One region of the Ruegeria sp. BC6 genome, then DNA from elsewhere that is predicted to be linked to it. Evidence: riboswitches for the same ligand, from Rfam matches in the RefSeq annotation. Region 1 holds a riboswitch; the other holds the start of a gene.
The links. Region 1 has a riboswitch for cobalamin ahead of ACR0MM_RS15710 (DUF1636 family protein). Riboswitches for the same ligand answer to the same signal wherever they lie in the genome.
Positions count from the first base shown of each region.

Region 2: another riboswitch for cobalamin. It lies ahead of ACR0MM_RS05630 (DUF1636 family protein); the one in region 1 lies ahead of ACR0MM_RS15710 (DUF1636 family protein).

Region 1 covers NZ_JBQFUM010000005.1:239,983-244,035, reverse strand. The annotation lists gene ACR0MM_RS15730 (hypothetical protein) at 1-4, opposite strand, end outside; gene ACR0MM_RS15725 (hypothetical protein) at 54-668, opposite strand; gene ACR0MM_RS15720 (hypothetical protein) at 724-1,143, opposite strand; gene ACR0MM_RS15715 (hypothetical protein) at 1,387-1,686, opposite strand; cobalamin riboswitch at 2,332-2,539, shown strand; gene ACR0MM_RS15710 (DUF1636 family protein) at 2,643-3,041, shown strand; gene ACR0MM_RS15705 (ABC transporter ATP-binding protein) at 3,038-3,844, shown strand; gene ACR0MM_RS15700 (ABC transporter substrate-binding protein) at 3,841-4,053, shown strand, end outside.
Region 2 covers NZ_JBQFUM010000001.1:1,121,636-1,125,688, reverse strand. The annotation lists gene cobN (cobaltochelatase subunit CobN) at 1-342, opposite strand, end outside; gene cobW (cobalamin biosynthesis protein CobW) at 349-1,404, opposite strand; gene ACR0MM_RS05630 (DUF1636 family protein) at 1,407-1,790, opposite strand; cobalamin riboswitch at 1,873-2,077, opposite strand; gene ACR0MM_RS05625 (LysR family transcriptional regulator) at 2,150-3,025, opposite strand; gene ACR0MM_RS05620 (NAD(P)-dependent oxidoreductase) at 3,134-4,053, shown strand, end outside.

The DNA.
Region 1 (4,053 bases):
TCATCTGCTTTCCTATTTTTTGGAAATGCGTTTCATGGTTTCGGGGCGATCCCCTATTCAATTCCAAAAATGACGTTGTAGTCGACGGCAGAGTTGCTGCGGTTGATGACCTCGACAACATGATCTCCGGATTGCCAAAGCTGTCCGCGATACTCCTTGTCCGCAGACATCAATCCCAACAATTCAGACCCATCGGGGTTGCGAATGACGTAGTCCAAAGAGCCATTTTGCGGAGCAACTCGGACGTAAAGAAACTGTTCGTTTTTCGCGCCAAGAACGTATTGCTGCGATGCGCCTGGTGCGAGTTGGCCGACGAGCTCGGCGCCGGTGGACCCGGCATCGAATTTGACGCGCTGGCTACCTGTAGACCCGGAAGCGCCGGCCATGGCTCCGCCACCATCATCCATCGCCTCGACAACCGACATCTCGCCAATGCTTCCATCCTTGTACGCGATGCAGCGCCAAAGTGTTCCGCCGGCGTCACGCAGCATGACGAGCGTGCCGGCTTCCGAGAACTGTGAGCTTTCGATCGTGCCGGATTGACCGTCCGGACCACCGACCTGCCGCAGATGGTCGATACAGGCGTCATCGGCGTCTGACATGGCCACGGCGGCTGTTCCGCTGATTGCAAGGGCGGGAGTTAGAAGGTTCAAAAAACTGCGTTTCATAAGCAGGTCCTCTGTCGGTCTATCGTAAATGTTATGTTTCCGGTGAGCAGAAACCTCACTGCGCTTCCCGCAACTCTGCCAGAAACTCGTCGCATGCCTGTGCGCTGCCGACGATCTCGTCAGTCGTTTCAATTCTTTGCAATGACGCCATTTCGGAATTCACGCGATTGAGGATCTGATCTGCTTGCTCGGCGGTGATCAGGTTCTCGGCCTGAGCTCCCTTCAATGTGGTGCACACACCGGCGGACAAGCCTGTCGCAACGCCGACACCCATCGCGGCCCCGCCGCCCAAGGTCATCGCTCCAACCACGCCGAGGATGAGCCCGATCACAAGCCCCAAGATCACTTTTCCCATGTTTTCCTCCCATTTTGCGGGAAAGAGTTCCGCCTTCATTCCTGGCGCAAACCACGTGCCCATCTGCATATCAAAACCAGTGCCAACAGGTTGAGCACCGGTGCAATCGCCGCGAGCCACGGTTTGGCCGACTCTGAGAAAAGGTCCACCGCAAGGACCCAAGGCAGACCCAGCGGCAAAAGGAATACGCCGGACAATGGGTCTCGCTCCTGTCCGAACCAGCCAAACGTGCCCGTCACAAACGCAAACAACGCCAACAGGTAAAGGGTCGCGAACGCGATGATGGTTATTCTGCAGACCAAGCCGGACCTCAGCGTATCAAGCCAGTGCTGCGCAGCCGATTTCGGCTACGCATCAAACGGGTCACAACGCGCCTTCGTCGCCGAGGAACTCGATACCAGCTGTCGCGCCATCACTGTAGGCAATACAATTCCACGGAGCCCGATCCTCTCCAACCCCAACGGTGACTTGTGTTCCAGCCTCGCTGAACGCGGATGAGAGCACGACGACTTGCGAATTGTTGGTTGTTTTGGCCACGTCTCGCAGACACGCCTGTTGGGCGGGTGTCAGTTCGGCAGGTGCGCTAGACGTGCTGGTGTCGTCGCAGGCCGCTAGCAGTGCGAAACACGTCGCGCCTGAAATCATCATGACTTTGTTAATCATTTTCTTCTCCTCACAGATTTGTTGATACTTTTGGAATAGGTGGTCTTATTTTGCGCGCTCACGTCTAAGCGGTCCCCGATCTTGCGGCCAATGACATGGCTGGCAGACAGATATTCTGCCGATCCCCGGGACCGTGAACAAAGCGTGCTGACGCAATGACGTTATGGGCAAAAACCGGTGCGAAGTTTCGAGGAAGGGTTCGTACGTTAAGTCCGGGCACCGCGTCCTCCCAACGCTGATCTTCGTGAAATGCCTTCCGACCGCCAGCACTCACTCCAGCAGTCGGAAGGGCCCGACGAAACGGGCGACAGCGACAACAACGGAGGTAAAGCTAAAGTTGTGTCGAATTCTTATGTTTGAATCAATCACAGGATAAATCAATGATTTTTCCGCGCGTAAATTTTGTACGCTTGCCAACGATAGGCTTCTGCATTCAAAGGGAAAAGGCGAGGCCGTTCACGGAGGCTTGGCAGTCAGCCCGCTTGCGCCGCCGTGTTTCGGGACCTTCCGAGCTATCTTAATCCAGTTGGTCAAAACGACGTGATTCGCGGCCCGGTCTGTCGCTCAGGTGGTGCCGAAGGGTCGCCTGGATACCTCCATTACGCACCCGCCCAGAACGTCGTTGACAGTGCAACCCGACTCATGGATGAGATTTGCGCTGATGGTTCCCGATCGTTTCGGCGGTCGGGTAAAAGGGAATACGGTGCGGCGCCGTTCTGACGCCAATTCCGTGACTGCCCCCGCAACTGTAGGCGGTGTGCGACCCCCGGATGCCACTGGGCCGATAGGTCTGGGAAGGCGGGGCAAGCCATACACCGCGAGTCAGGAGACCTGCCATCATCAAACGCAACTCAACCCGGGCGGGGTGTCCCGGAAGGAGGCCAAGATGGCATTTTCGGCTTACGCCGCTGACATGACTGGTTCCCTTTCCGCCCCGCGATTTCGCGGAGGGCGAAATGAACCGACAATCAACACATCACATCACGGTTTGCCTATCTTGCCGACCCAAGAGCGCAGCCGTACGCCCCGGGCCTGACCTGATCGGACGATTGCGCGCCGCGCTGGCCGAAGACGACGGTTTGGCAGGTTTTGACGTTTCCGGTGCGGCCTGCATGGCCGGGTGCACCCGACCCTGTACCGTCGCCTATCACGCGCCGGGCAAGGCATCTTACCTGTTTGGCGGCCTGACGTCTGAAGAGACCGGGGCATTGGTGGAATTCGCCCGGCTGTACCAGCAGTTGCGCGATGGATGGTGCAGCTCGGTCGACCGCCCGGCCGGGCTTCGCCACGCGACGCTGGCCCGCATTCCAGCCGCGATGGCTGCGTCTTCGGAAAATGCGGATTGCGCCTCATGAGCGCGCCTTTGCTGTCGGTGGATACCGTCACCTGGGCGCCGCGAAAACGAGCGCCGTTGGTGCTGCACGAGACCAGTTTTGCGCTGATGCGCGGGCAGGTCATGGGGGTTGTGGGGCCGAACGGTGCCGGCAAGACAACCCTTCTGCGGATGATCTACGGCTATCACCGTCCGTCCTCGGGCGACATTCTGGTGGACGGCGTGTCCGTCAAAAGAATGGCCCCCCGGGCGCTGGCGCGTCAGGTTGCCGCCGTGCTGCAGGAGCAGCCCTCGGATTTCGCGCTGACCGTGCGCGACGTCGTGGCGTTGGGACGTGTGCCGCACCGGTTAGGCCTGTCCACGCCCGGCAGTCGTGACCACCAGATCATCGAGTCCGCGCTTCACCGAATGGATCTGCACGGGTTTGCCGACCGTGGGCTGGCCACTCTGTCCGGCGGCGAGCGTCAGCGTGTGATGGTCGCCCGCGCCCTTGCCCAAGAGCCCCGGATTCTTGTGCTGGACGAGCCTACCAACCACCTGGACATCCGCAACCAGCTAGAGGTGTTGCGGCTGATCCGGGACCTCGACCTGACGATCGTCACCTCGCTGCACGACCTGAACCTGGCCGCCGACGTCTGCGACCATGTTCTGGTTCTGAAAAACGGTCGACCCTGCGGCTTTGGCCCACCCCAGACAGTGCTGAGTGACAGGCTGGTCTCTGACACGTTCGAAGTCACCGCCCGGCAAGAGCAGCTCAGCCTCAGTCACAAACCTCACCTGACCTATCAACTCCCCAATCCCCAACCAGAAGGAAGCTTGGAATGAAACCGACCACCCTGGCCCTGGGCCTTGCTTTGGCCGCCAACACCGCGACCGCGGAAACCGCCGTGCAAAGTTGCAATCGAACCGTCACCTTTGACGAACCGCCCAAGGCGGCGATCTCGAACGACGTGAACCTGACGGAAATGATGCTGGTGCTGGGCCTGGCCGACCGGATGGTGGGATATACCGGCATTTCCGGCTGGAAGACGTTG
Region 2 (4,053 bases), on a different contig from region 1:
CAGCGCGATGCCCTTGGCCTGCGCCAGCGCCAGCACCTGCTGCAACCCGTAGGACCAGTAGGGCACCCCGCCGATCAGCCGGATCAGGATGCCCTTGGCGCCTTCGAGCGTCTGTTCGACATAGGTATCGACCGACAGCGGATGTTTCAGCGCCGTCAGGTTGGCCAGCCGCAACAAGGGCATCCGCCCCTCCGGCCCGCCACCGCGATGCCAGCCGGCCGCGAAAGCACCCAGGTCGCTGTCCGAAAAGGACAGCACCACCAGATCCGCCGGGCTCTGGCCCAGATCGGTCGGGGTCTCGGTTTCCTCGAGCCCGTGGCTTTCGCGGAAGACGACGTGCATCGGTGCTTACTCGGCGGCCTCGGTAACGCCCGTCAGGATGCCGCGGATCGCGGCCTCGTCGATGTCGTCATGCTCGGCGATGACCACCAGGCGCGAGCGGCGCTCTTCCTCCGATTTCCACGGGCGGTCATACTGATGCCGGACCCGCGCGCCGACTGCCTGGACCAGCAGGCGCATCGGCTTGCCGTCAACGGCGGCATAGCCCTTGACCCGCAGGATGTTCAGCTCGTTCGCCAGACGTTCGATATTGGCGACCAGCTGCGCCGGGTCGGTCTGTTCGGGCAGTTCGACCACGATGCTTTCGAAATCGTCATGTTCGTGGTCGTCATGGCCGTCATGGTGCGAGGGGCGGGCGTCCATGTCGTCTTCGGCTGCGGCCTCCAGCCCCAGCACCACGCGCACATCCACCGCGCCCTCGGCCACTTCCACCACGGGCAGGGGGCGCGGCGCCTCGGCGGCGATGATCTCACGCGCCTTGGCCACACCTTCGGGGCCGGCCAGGTCGGGCTTGGTCAGCAGGATGATGTCGGCGCACGAGATCTGATCCTCGAACACCTCGGACAGGGGCGTTTCGTGGTCGATCGAGTCATCGGCCATGCGCTGGGCGTCCACTGCCTCGACATTCGGGGCGAAGCGGCCTGCGGCCACGGCCTCGGCATCGGCCAGGGCGATCACGCCGTCCACGGTGATCTTGGAACGGATATCGGGCCAGTCGAACGCCTTGAGCAGCGGTTTCGGCAGGGCCAGACCGCTGGTTTCGATCAGGATGTGATCGGGGCGCGGGTCGAGCGCCATCAGCGCTTCGATCGTGGGGATGAAGTCATCGGCCACGGTGCAGCAGATGCAGCCATTGGCCAGTTCCATGATGTTTTCCGCCGGGCAGTCGGGGATGGCGCAGCTTTTCAGGATCTCGCCATCGACGCCCACATCGCCGAATTCGTTGACCACCACGGCCAGCCGCTTGCCCTGCGGGTTCTGCATCAGGTGGCGGATCAGCGTGGTCTTGCCCGAGCCGAGAAAGCCGGTGATGACGGTGACGGGAAGTTTTTCGAGGGTGCTCATGCTCAGGCTCCAATCGGGGGAATGCGGGCGGCGCAGTTCTTGCGGAAATGTTCGGGGCGGTCGCGCCATTTCACAAGGCCATCATCGGCGGCCAGATATTTGGTGGCGCCTTCGACGATGATCTCGACATGGTCGGATTCGTTCAGGTTCTCATAGACGAAGGTCCAGCGCGACGGCCCGCCGCGCAGAACGATCGAGCAGCCCTGATCGCAGTTCGACAGGCATTCGACCGGCTTCAGGGTGATGCCTTCGGGCAGGTCGGCAGCGGCCAGCGCCTTGTGCAGCAGCGTGCCGGGGCGCTGGGCGTCATCCTCGATGGGCAGCCCGCGTCGGCAGGTGGTGCAAACCAGCAGCTCGACTGGTGTGGTCTCGGTCACGTATCTCATCCCCCCTCACTCGGTTGTCGGGGGACGGGGTATGCGCGGGCCACGTTGCGGACATGGGCCCGACACCGGAACACCCCGTCCGGTTTGTCTTCGGGCGTTGGCAGGTCTCCCGGCTTGCGGATGTCAGAGCGGCGCTCTGTCGGATGTCCCGCCTTCCCGGCCAGCAGCCAGTGGCATTTGGGCACCCTCTCCGGTCACGGTCGCGGGGGCGGCTGCGTTTGACGGAAAACCGCTGACGCATTCCCTTTTCATCTGCTTGCACAGACACCAACGCAAGCGACATGCGGCACGGGCAGGGGGGTTGTCAAGCGCGCGGGGCCAAGTGCCCTGCGTCGGATCGAAAAAGCGACTTGCCGGGATCAATCCGCGGCATCGCCGGCCAGCCGGTCGCGCAGCCAGGCCAGGAACAACTGGGCAGGGATGGACGGAGGCGCCGCGCTGACGCTGCGGATCAGATAATGCGACTGGGCAAAGGGAATCGCCGGCCCCGCAACCCGGATCGGCGCGCCCTGGGCGATGGCGTTGCGCGCGAACCGCTCCAGAACGGTGGCATAGCCAGCGCCGGCCATCACCAGTTGCAGCGCCGTGACGGTCGTATCCGCCGAATTAAGCGCGGGGCGGTCGGGCAGGTCGGTGCCCGTGGCCTCGAAGTACCGCGCCCAGTTGTCCTCATACCCCAGAATGTGAATCAACGGGCCGTTTTGCAGGTCTGGCGCCGGGTCCTGCGCCCGGCAGACGGGCACCAGCCGTTCCGAGCACAGCTGTTCGGCCGCAACTCCGGGCCAGTCGCCATAGCCCAGCCGGATTTCCACGTCCACATCCGCAGGCGCGGCCGAGTCGTTCCAGATATGTGACACCAGCCGCACCGGGATCTCGGGGTGCTGGGCGCTGAACGCGGGCAACTCGGCCGCGATCCAGTAGGTCATCGTCGATATCGCCGCCCGGATGGTCAGCGCCTGCCGCGAGGCGGGGCCGAACAGGCTGTTGGTGGACAGCGCGATATCCGACAGCGCCCGGCGCACGGTCAGCGCATAGGACTGGCCCAGCTCGGTCAGCGACAGGTGTCGTGCGTTGCGGGCAAAAAGCGGCTGCCCAAGGTCCGCCTCGAGCGAGCGGATATGCAGCGACACCGCCGTCTGGGTCAGGCCCAGCTCCTGCGCGGCGGTTGTGAAATTCAGATGGCGGGCGGCAGCCTCGAAGCTGCGCAGCCAAGCCGGATTGGGCAGGCGGTCCATTCAGCACCAAAATATTTTGCATCTAGATCGACTTTTTATTCGTTTCTTTTGTTGCAGGGCAACGGAAATACTCAGGCCAACGAAAACGCGCCTGCAGGAGGGCAGAACATGAAGGTCGGGTTCATCGGTTTGGGCAATGTGGGGGGCAAGCTGTCGGGGTCGCTGCTGCGCAACGGTATCGACCTGACGGTGTACGACCTGAACCCCGATCTTGTCGCGGAGTTCGCCGCCAAGGGGGCAAAAGCCGGCGAAAGCCCTGCTCAGATGATGCGCGATTGCGATGCGGTCATCACCTGCCTGCCGTCGCCCGCTGCCTCGGAAGCGGTGATGCAGCAGATGCTGCCCGAGGTGACCCACGGTAAGATCTGGATGGAGATGTCCACCACCGACGAGGCCGAGGTCAAACGCCTGGGGGCCATGGTAATCGAGCGCGGCGGGGCGGCGGTGGACTGCCCGGTTTCGGGCGGGTGCCACCGGGCGGCCACGGGCAATATCTCGATCTTCGCGGGCTGCGACCGGGCCACGTTTGAGCGTATCCTGCCGTTCCTTACGACCATGGGGCGGCGCATTCTGCATACCGGCGATCTGGGCACGGCCTCGGTTCTGAAGGTGTTGACCAACTATCTGGCCACTGCCAACCTGATCACCTGCGCAGAGGCGTTGGTGACCGCCAAGGCCGCCGGGATGGACCTGAACACCACCTACGAGGCGATCAAGATTTCGTCCGGCACGTCCTTCGTGCATGAGACCGAAAGCCAGGTGATCCTGAACGGCTCGCGCGATATTTCCTTCACCATGGACCTGGTAAAAAAGGATATCGGCCTGTTCCAGGAGGTCGCCGACCGCGCCGGCGTGCCGTTGGAGATGAACCCGTTGATGATCAAGATCTTCGACGACGCCATCGCCCGCTATGGCGCGCGCGAGCTGTCGCCCAACGTCATTCGACGGCTCGAGGATGCAACCGGGTTGAGCATTACCGCGCCCGGTTTTCCGGCCGAGATGCAGGACGATGAACCGGAAGAGCCGGG